Regions from separate parts of the Lysobacter brunescens genome, predicted to be linked through region 1. Evidence: predicted binding sites of a transcription regulator. Region 1 holds the regulator's gene; the other holds the start of a gene.
The links. Region 1 encodes HrcA, which represses chaperone genes, less so after heat shock. Its sites were predicted from a motif close to TTNGCACTCNNNNNNNNNGAGTGCNAA; they were not measured.

Region 1 (4,961 bases):
CCCGGCATGGCGGAGGGTGTCCAGCTCGGCGGCGATGCGGTCGCGGACCTCGTGCAGCGATTCGGGCGGGACGCGATGCTTGCGGCCGAGCTCGTGCAGGCGCCCGATCCGGTCCTCCAGCGCCTCGAAGCGTTCCGGGTCCAGGTCCAGGTCGTCGCGGATGCGCTGCAGCAGGCGGGTGGCTTCGTCGATCTGGATCGCAGCCGCGTCGAGCATGCCGTCGACTTCGTCCAGACGGGGCTCGTCGTTGCGGGCGCGGGCGATCTCGCCGCGCAGGTGCTGCACGGTCTGCAGCAGCGATGGCGCGTCGTCGCCTTCGAGGCGGGCGAGGGCGCGTTCGCAGGTGTCGATCAGGCCGGCGGCGTTGGCGAAACGGCGGTGGTCGGCGGCGAGTTCGGCGATCGAGGCCGGCTCCAGCGTCTCCTTGTCGAGCTCGCGCCACTGGTGGTCGAGCAGGTCGATGCGGTCGCCGACGTCGCCGGCGCGAACCAGGACATCGCGCTCGCGGCGCAGCGCAGCCCAGGCCTCGGCGGTGTCGCGGACGGCCTTCAGCGCCGGGGCATGGCGGCCGAAGGCGTCGAGCAGTTCGAGCTGGCTGGCCTTCGACAACAGGGCCTGGTGTTCGTGCTGGCCGTGGATCTCGACCAGCAGCCCGGCCAGTTCCGCGAGCTGGGCGACGGTGACCGGGCGGCCGTTGATCCAGGCGCGGGAGCCGCCGTCGGAACGCAGGGTCCGGCGCAGCTGGCAGGCACCGTCGTCATCAAGCTCCTGTTCCTTGAGCCAGTCGGCCGCCTCGGGGCGGTCGCGCAGGTCGAACTCTGCATTGAGTTCGGCGCGTTCGGTGCCATGGCGGACCATGCCGCTGTCGGCACGCATGCCGGAGAGGAAGCCCAGGGCGTCCACCAGCAGGGATTTGCCGGCGCCGGTTTCGCCGGAAATGACGGTCATCCCGGGGCCGAATTCGAGTTCCGTGGAGGCGACGACGGCGAAGTCGCGAAGCGTGAGGCGTGTCAGCATGGGGCGGATTGTGCATCAAAAGTGCGACAGGCCGGCCTCGGCGACGGCCGGAGCGCCGGTTCCGTGATGCGGCGTGGGGATATCGCCGAACCGGGAACCCGGGCGCGCCGGCCGGGCCGGGGCCATGCGGTGCATTGAACGCCGCCGCCGTCTCACGGTTGGAGACGCGCGGCCGGTCTGCGTCTGTCGCGATGCTTGCGCATGCCGGCGCCAACGCCTATATCGGTGGCCATGAATCGCCCGGTCGACCCAGGTTCCGATCCCCTCGTGCTCGATCCCCGCGCACGGCTGCTGCTGCGCACGCTGATCTCGCGCTACATCCGCGACGGCGAGCCCGTGGGTTCGCAGACGCTGGCCCGCCATGCCGGCCTGGACGTCAGCCCGGCCACGATCCGCAACATCCTGGCCGAACTGGAGGACGTGGGCCTGCTCGCGGCGCCGCACACCTCCGCCGGCCGTGTGCCCACCGCGCAGGGCTACCGGGTGTTCGTCGACAGCCTGCTGCAGATCCAGCCGCTGGCCGACGGCGAACTGGGCCGGCTGCGCGCTGAGCTGTCGCCCGGCGTCGGCACGCAGAGTTTGCTGGGCAGCGCCTCGGAGCTGGTCTCGGCGATGACCCATTTCGTCGGCGTGGTCAGCGTGCCCAAGCGCGAGCAGTTCGCGTTCCGGCACGTCGATTTCGTGCCGCTGGACGGCCAGCGGGTGCTGGCGATCCTGGTCTTCGCCGACAACGACGTGCAGAACCGCATCCTGCAGACCCGCCGCAGCTACGAGCCCGGCGAGCTGGAGCGGATCGCCAACTATCTGAACACCCATTTCGCCGGCCGGCCGCTGGCCGAGGCCCGGGCCCTGCTGCTGGCCGAGCTGCAGACCGCGCGGCAGGAGATGGAATCGCTGATGACCCGGGCGCTGGAGCTGGCCGACCAGGCCCTGGCCAGCGACGTCGAGGACATGCTGGTGGCCGGCCAGACCCGGTTGATCGGCGTGCAGGACCTGTCCAACCTCGACCGCCTGCGCGAGCTGTTCGAGGCCTTCGCCAGCAAGCGCGAGATCCTGCAGGTGCTCGAACGCACCCTGCGCGCGCCCGGTGTCCGCATCTTCATCGGCGAGGAAACCGGCATGGCCCCGCTGGACGGTGTATCGCTGGTCACTGCGCCCTACGGCGCCGGCGGACGGACACTGGGCGTGCTCGGCGTGATCGGTCCCACGCGGATGGCCTACGACCGGGTGATCCCGGTGGTCGAGGCGGCGGCCAGCGTGCTCAGCCAGGCGTTGGGGCCGGACGACGCCACGCGACCCGGCGCCCCTTGATTCCCGCGAACGTGTCCCCATCCCTCGGCGGTCGGCGGGGTTTCCCTTCCCATCTCCCGCCATCGGAACGGACATGACCCAAGACCAGACTTCACAGGATGCCCAGGCCCAGGGCGAGCACACGACCTCGACCGAGGCCGTAGCGGACACCCCGGAGGCGATGATCGAACGCCTCAAGGGCGAACTGGAACAGCTGCGCGCCGAATCCCTGCGCGAGCGCGCCGACCTCGACAACCAGCGCAAGCGCCTGGCCCGCGAGGTCGAGATGGCCCGCAAGTTCGCCAACGAGCGCCTGCTCGGCGACTTGCTGCCGCTGTTCGACAGCATGGAGGCCGGCTTGGCCGCCGCGCCGGAAGGCGACCCGCTGCGCGCCGGCATGGAGCTGACCCTGCGCCAGCTGCAGCGCATCGCCGAAGCCAATGGCCTGGTGGCCGTGGCTCCGGCCGCTGGCGAGGCCTTCAACCCCGAGCACCATCAGGCCATGAGCATGATCGACGCCGAGGGCATCGCCCCGGGTGCGGTCGCGCAGACCTACCAGAAGGGCTACCTGCTCAACGATCGCCTGCTGCGCCCGGCCCTGGTCGTGGTCGCGAAGCAGGACTGACGCCCCGGTCGGACACGGTCGCGGGGGACGCCGGGCACGGCGTCGCGACCAGCGGTCCGACGAACGCGGCAGGCGGCGCTTGAAACCCCGCCACCGCGCCATACATACGAAACATCGGCGGCAAGACCGCCCCAGAAAACACAGACTCGGAGAATCCCGTCATGGGCAAGATCATCGGTATCGATCTCGGCACCACCAATTCGTGCGTCGCGATCATGGAAGGCGGCAAGGCCAGGGTCATCGAAAACAGCGAGGGTGACCGCACCACGCCGTCGATCGTGGCCTACACCAAGGACGGCGAAGTCCTGGTCGGCGCCAGCGCCAAGCGCCAGGCCGTCACCAATCCCAAGAACACCTTCTACGCGGTGAAGCGCCTGATCGGCCGCAAGTTCACCGACGCCGAAGTCAAGAAGGACCTCGATCTGGTGCCGTACGCCATCCAGGCGCACGACAACGGCGACGCCTGGGTCGCGACCAGCGATGGCCGCAAGATGGCGCCGCAGCAGATCTCGGCCGAAGTGCTGGGCAAGATGAAGAAGACCGCCGAAGCCTACCTCGGCGAGACCGTGACCGAAGCCGTCATCACCGTCCCGGCCTACTTTAACGACAGCCAGCGCCAGGCGACCAAGGACGCCGGTCGCATCGCCGGCCTGGAAGTGAAGCGCATCATCAACGAGCCGACCGCGGCCGCGCTGGCCTACGGCCTGGACAAGGCCGACGGCGCCGATCGCAAGATCGCCGTGTACGACCTCGGCGGCGGCACCTTCGACGTGTCGATCATCGAGATCGCCAACGTCGACGGCGAGAAGCAGTTCGAAGTGCTGGCCACCAACGGCGACACCTTCCTCGGCGGCGAAGACTTCGACAAGCGCGTCATCGACTACCTCGTCGAGGAATTCCAGAAGGACCAGGGCATCGACCTGCGCAAGGATCCGCTCGCCCTGCAGCGCCTGAAGGATGCCGCCGAGCGCGCGAAGATCGAGCTGTCCTCGTCGCAGCAGACCGAAGTGAACCTGCCGTACGTCACGGCCGACGCTTCGGGTCCGAAGCACCTGAACATCAAGCTCACCCGCGCCAAGCTCGAAGCCCTGGTCGAGGATCTGGTGAAGCGCACGATCGATCCGTGCCGCACCGCGCTGAACGATGCCGGCCTGCGCGCCAGCGACATCAGCGAGGTGATCCTGGTCGGTGGCCAGACCCGCATGCCGAAGGTGCAGGCGGCGGTGGCCGAGTTCTTCGGCAAGGAGCCGCGCAAGGACGTGAACCCGGACGAGGCCGTCGCCATCGGCGCCGCGATCCAGGGCGGCGTACTCGCCGGCGACGTGAAGGACGTGCTGCTGCTCGACGTGACCCCGCTGTCGCTGGGCATCGAAGTGCTGGGCGGCGAGTTCAACAAGATCATCGAGAAGAACACCACCATCCCGACCAAGGCCACGCAGACCTACTCGACCGCGGCCGACAACCAGAGCGCGGTGACCGTGCACGTGCTGCAGGGCGAGCGCGCCCAGGCGATGTACAACAAGTCGCTGGCCCGCTTCGACTTGTCCGGCATCGAGCCCGCACCGCGCGGCATGCCGCAGATCGAAGTGACCTTCGACATCGACGCCAACGGCATCCTGCACGTCAGCGCCAAGGACAAGAAGACCGGCAAGGAGCAGAAGGTCGAGATCAAGGCCGGCTCGGGCCTGTCGGACGACGAGATCCAGCGCATGGTCCAGGACGCCGAGGCGCACCGCGAGGAGGACAAGAAGTTCCACGAGCTGGTGCAGGCGCGCAACCACGCCGACGCCCTGATCCATGCCGCGCGCAGCGCGATCAAGGACCACGGCGACAAGGTCCCGGGCGAGATGATCGGCCGCGTCGAAGGTGCGATCGCCGAGGTCGAGACCGCGATGAAGGGCGACGACAAGGCGCAGATCGAAGCCAAGTCGAAGGCGCTGGAAGAGGCCGTGCAGCCGATGATGGCCGCCGCCAACGCCGGTCAGCAGGGTCCCGGCGACGCCGGTCCCGGCCCGTCGGCTTCGGCGAA
Region 2 (4,961 bases), on a different contig from region 1:
CGACCGGCTGTTCGTCGATGAAGAGGAAGGTCGAGCAGGCGTTGACGAAAGGCTCGGGCGTCTTCTTCTCGCCGAAGCCGAACACGCGCATGTTCTGCGCGCGCAGGCGCATCGCCAGCGGCGTGAAATCGGCGTCGCTGGACACGATCGCGAAGGCATCGAAGCGTCCGCTGTGCAGCAGGTCCATGGCGTCGACCACCATCGCCATATCGGAGGCGTTCTTGCCGGTGCTCAGCGCGAACTGCTGCATCGGCTGGATCGCGTTGGGATGCAGCGCCTGCTCCCACTTGCCGAGGTTCGGGCTCTTCCAGTTGCCATACGCCCGGCGGACGTTGGCGATGCCGTGTCGCGCCAGCTCGGCCAGCACGACGTCGATCTTCGCCGCCGGCGCGTTGTCCGCGTCGATCAGCAGTGCGATCCGCAGCCTGTCGTCCATGTCGCCGTCCCCATCGTCGAAAGCGCAAGCCTATCAGGTGGCCGGGATGCGCCCGCCGTCGACGGCGGGCGCATCCCGGGTCGATCAGTGGTAACCGTCGAAGAAGGCGGCAGTGGCGTTGAGCTGCCTGGTCGCGCCGGTCTGCACGTCCTGCACGTAGACGGTTGTCCTGACCGTGCTCGACACGGAGATCGCGCGACCGCAGGTGGTCGTGCTGCCCGCGCAGACGGTCTGCCCGGTGTCGGTGTCGCGCCACACGAACGAATAGGTGCCCGGCGGCAAGCCGCCCACCTCCAGATGGACGACGGACGGATCGTCCGCGCTCCACGGTGTCCACCAGCTCGTGCACATGCCTTCGCTCAGCGTGTCGTAGGCATAGGTGTCGACGAAACAGCCCAGGGTGGCGTTGGAGACATCGCCGGCCTGCGCGGTCGCGGGCGCAGCGAGGGCGAGGACGGACAACAGGCCGGCGGACACCGCCGCCGAAAGGGATTTCACGATCATAGACAACCTCCATGTGTTCATCGGGATGCCCGTCCCTTCGACGGGCGCAGGCAGTATGCCTGCGGCATTCCTGCGCCGCCTGGCCACCAGCCGCCGCAGGGCGACGTGGCGGCGGCCCCGCGACACTCGGAAACGACGACGGCCCGGAAGACCGGGCCGTCGTGGTGGATCGCGTTGTGTGGCCGGATCAGGCGGCGAACAGCGCCTTCATCTTCTTCAGCGCATTCGCCTCGATCTGGCGGATGCGCTCGGCCGAGACGCCGTACTCGTCGGCCAGTTCCTGCAGCGTGACCTTGCTGTCGGGCTCCAGCCAGCGGCGCTTGATGATGTCGCGCGAGCGGTCATCGAGACGGGCCATGCCTTCGCGGAGCAGGTCGAGCTGGTCGGCTTCGCTGTCGGCGCTCTCGTAGGTCTGCGCCGGGTCCAAGCCTTCAGCCATCAGGTAGGCGGCAGGTGCCGGCGGTGCATGGTCGTCGTCGACATCGTCCGGGGCATCGAAGCCGATGTCGCGACCGGAGAGGCGCGATTCCATCTCCATCACTTCGCGCTCGGACACGTTGAGGTCCTGGGCGACGGCGCGGACTTCCTCGGCGTTGAGCCAGCCCAGGCGGGTCTTGCTGCGGCGCAGGTTGAAGAAGAGCTTGCGCTGCGCCTTCGTGGTCGCGACCTTCACGATGCGCCAGTTCTTGATGATGAACTCGTGCATCTCGGCGCGGATCCAGTGCACCGCGAACGACACCAGGCGGACGCCGACGCTGGGGTCGAAGCGCTTCACGGCCTTCATCAGGCCGATGTTGCCTTCCTGGATCAGGTCAGCCATCTGCAGGCCGTAGCCGTTGTAGCCGCGGGCGACATGGACGACGAAGCGCAGGTGCGAGAGCACCAGTTCGCGCGCGGCGTCGAGGTCGTTGTGCTCGTGGTAGCGGCGGGCGAGCGCCTGCTCGTCCTCGGCCGTCATCACAGGGATCTGGTGGACCGCACCGATGTAGGCCTCGAGCGAACCCAGCGCGCTCGGGATCGGCAGGCTGTTGGGAATCAGGGCAGTGGCAGTGGTCTGGTTCATAAGATCCGATCTTAGCAGTCGCCTGCTTGGAGTGCTAAATCCCTGAAAAGTTCCCCAGCGTTCCATTCATGTTGCGAATCGAACCCTCGGGGTGCGCTTCCTTCCTCTAATGTGCCGGTCCCTGCTTCAAGGTCATGGCCAGCCATCCGTTGACGATGGAGGCGGAGCCGGAAGAATCAAGGGCCTGCGCGGGTGGTGGTGCCGGTGGTGGATCGACCCGGCATGTGACCAGACTGCGGGGCCTCGCCCGGCCCGGGGAGGGTCGAAGGTCATGCCGCGTCCCGGCGTTCAGCCGACAGGCGGCTTGGACCGTGCTTGACAGCCGGCTGCGTCATTGCTGTACTACTACACACAGTACAGACACCCCGGAGCCGCCATGGCACGCACCCGCCCGCTGATGATCCAGATCGCCACCGGCGACACACGTCCGATCGTCCGCCAGATCGTCGATGCGGTGCGCATGCAGATCGCCACCGGCGAGCTGCAGGCAGGCGACCAGCTGCCCAGCGTGCGCGGCCTGGCGCAGCAGCTGACGATCAACCCCAACACCGTGGCCAAGGCCTATGCCGAACTGACGACCGAAGGCTGGGTCGACAGTCGGCAAGGCCTGGGCCTGTTCGTCGCGCCGCCGCGCCAGCGCCTGAGCGAGGCGGAACGCGAACGGCGCTTCGACGAGGCCGTGCAGCGCTTCGTCAACGATGTCGTCCCGCTGGACGCCACCCTCGAGGAGGTCCATGAACGCATGGACGCCGAGTTTCGCGCGCTGGCACCCCGCAAGACCGCCTGAGGACGGGCGCTGAGGCGCGGTCGCTCCGCATCCTCCGCTCCGCCTGCTGTCCGCATTCCCGCGCCGCGCCCGGCGCGACCGTGTCGTGCCGGGTTCCGGTCGCGACGTGTCTTCCTGCCTCTTCCACCGGTTCACGAACCGCACCGGATCCCGCCATGTCCATGACAGACCACGTGATCGAAACCGACGGCCTGAGCAAGCGCTACGGGCGCAAGCTCGCGCTCGACCACCTCGACCTGCGCATCCCGCGCGGCCGCATCCACGCCATCGTCGGTGCCAACGGCGCCGGCAAGTCCACGCTGTTCCGGCTGCTGCTGGGCTTTCTCTCGCCCAGTTCGGGCAGCGCGCGCATCCTCGGCCGCGACAGCGCCCGCCTGTCGCCGGCAGATCGGGCGCGCATCGGCTTCGTCAACGAGGAGCACACCCTGCCCGGCTGGATGCGCGTGGCCGACATCGCGCGCATGCAGCGCCGCGAATACCCGCGCTGGAATCAGCGCGCCTACGACGAGGTGATCGGCCACTACCACGTGCTGCCGGAACAGAAGGTCGGCCAGCTCTCGCGCGGCGAACGCGCGGGCTTCAACCTCGCGCTGGCGCTGGCGCGCTCGCCGGAATTGCTGATCCTCGACGAACCGACGCTGGGACTGGACGTGGTCGCCAAGCGCGCGTTCCTGGAATCGCTGATGTACAGCAACGCGACCGACCAGTGCACGGTGATCTACTGCTCGCACCAGATGGAGGAGATCGAGCGCGTCGCCGACAACCTGATCATCCTCGAACGCGGCCGGCTGGTGCACATGTCGGCACCGGACGAGTTCTGCGCGCGGGTCAGCCACTGGGTCGCGGACATCCCGTTCAAGGGGCCGGACGCCGCCGACATCCCCGGCCTGCTGGAACGCCAGCGCATCGACGGACTGCACCACTACCTCGTGTTCGACCAGGACGATGGTTTCGCGGAATTCCTGCGCGGCGCGGGTGCGCGCAACGTGCAGTGCATGCCGGTGAGCCTGGACCGCGCGGTGAACGCATTCCTCGCCAAGAACCACATCGCGCCCGGCGCGACGCACTGAGGACGCATCGTCATGTTCGAACTGTTCAAGGCAGAATGGCTGCGCTTCCGCACGCTGGCGCTGGCGCTGACCGGCGCGCACCTGATCGTGCTCGCCTTCCTGACCCGCGTGGTCGATCTCGCGCAGCAGCCGCTGGTGGTGCACTGGACCATCGGCGGCTGCTACCTAGCGATCGGCCTGCTCGCGGGCCTGTACCAGATGGGCACCTATCGCAAGGCGAACGTCTGGCTGACCCTGCTGCACCGGCCGATGCCGCCGCGTCGCGTCGCGGTCGCCATCATGCTCGCCTGCGTCGCTGCGCTTGCCATGGTGGTGGCGATCCCGATCCTGCTGGTCGCGCTGTGGCAGGACACGATGACCGCGCGTGTGGTCGACCTGCGTCACTGGCTGCTGGCGCTGTCCGGGCTGCAGCTGGCGACGATCGGCTATCTCGCCGGCGCACAGGGCATGCTCGGCGGCGCACGGCGCGCGTTGGCCGTGCTGCCTTTCCTGTTGCTGCTGCCGATGGCCTCGGCCACCGGTCCGGGGATGCTCGCGCTGCAGGCGCTGTGCGTGCTCTGCCTGGCGGCCGTCGTTCTGGCTTCGTTCCAGCCCGATCTCGATGCGCCGCCGGCGCATCCGCTGGCCGCAGCGATCGTGGCGATGCCGCTGCAGATCGGCGTGTCCTTGCTGCTGGTGCTGGCGGCGTTCGGCGCGGAGTTCGCCTGGATCGCGGAAGGCTCGCATCCGAACAACACCGCCGTGCCGCCGCGCGGTGGCCACAACGAAGTGGAAAAGGCCGACGCGCGGACGCGGATGCGCCTGGCGCTGGAGGGCAGCCGGCATGCCGATGCGGCGCTGCTGCGGGAGCAGATCGCGCTGTCGGACACGCTGGGCATTCCTTCGCAGTTGCGCAGGCTGCCGCTGCGTCACGAACTGGCGAACGTGGCACCGATGGAATTCGACGATCGCGCGCAGGGCGTGCGCTGGGTGTTCAGCCACGACGACATGCGCTTCCACGGCTGGCGCCTCAGCGATCGCAGTGCGGTCGGCATGCTGGGCGTGGGCGACGGCCAGGCCGCGTTCCCCGCGCCCGCGGTGCCGGTGGGCCTCGCGCCGGGT

Region 2: rpoH (RNA polymerase sigma factor RpoH) is a predicted target of HrcA. The motif match lies at 2,015-2,041, and genes of this name have one in related genera.

What each region holds. Positions count from the first base shown of each region.
Region 1 is NZ_JBHTIF010000004.1:192,298-197,258, reverse strand. Features, by position in the region: gene recN (DNA repair protein RecN) at 1-1,017, opposite strand, end outside; gene hrcA (heat-inducible transcriptional repressor HrcA) at 1,249-2,328, shown strand; gene grpE (nucleotide exchange factor GrpE) at 2,402-2,932, shown strand; gene dnaK (molecular chaperone DnaK) at 3,094-4,961, shown strand, end outside.
Region 2 is NZ_JBHTIF010000001.1:691,401-696,361, forward strand. Features, by position in the region: gene ACFQ0E_RS02915 (NYN domain-containing protein) at 1-436, opposite strand, end outside; gene ACFQ0E_RS02920 (hypothetical protein) at 521-940, opposite strand; gene rpoH (RNA polymerase sigma factor RpoH) at 1,128-2,003, opposite strand; gene ACFQ0E_RS02930 (GntR family transcriptional regulator) at 2,380-2,790, shown strand; gene ACFQ0E_RS02935 (ABC transporter ATP-binding protein) at 2,946-3,860, shown strand; gene ACFQ0E_RS02940 (hypothetical protein) at 3,873-4,961, shown strand, end outside.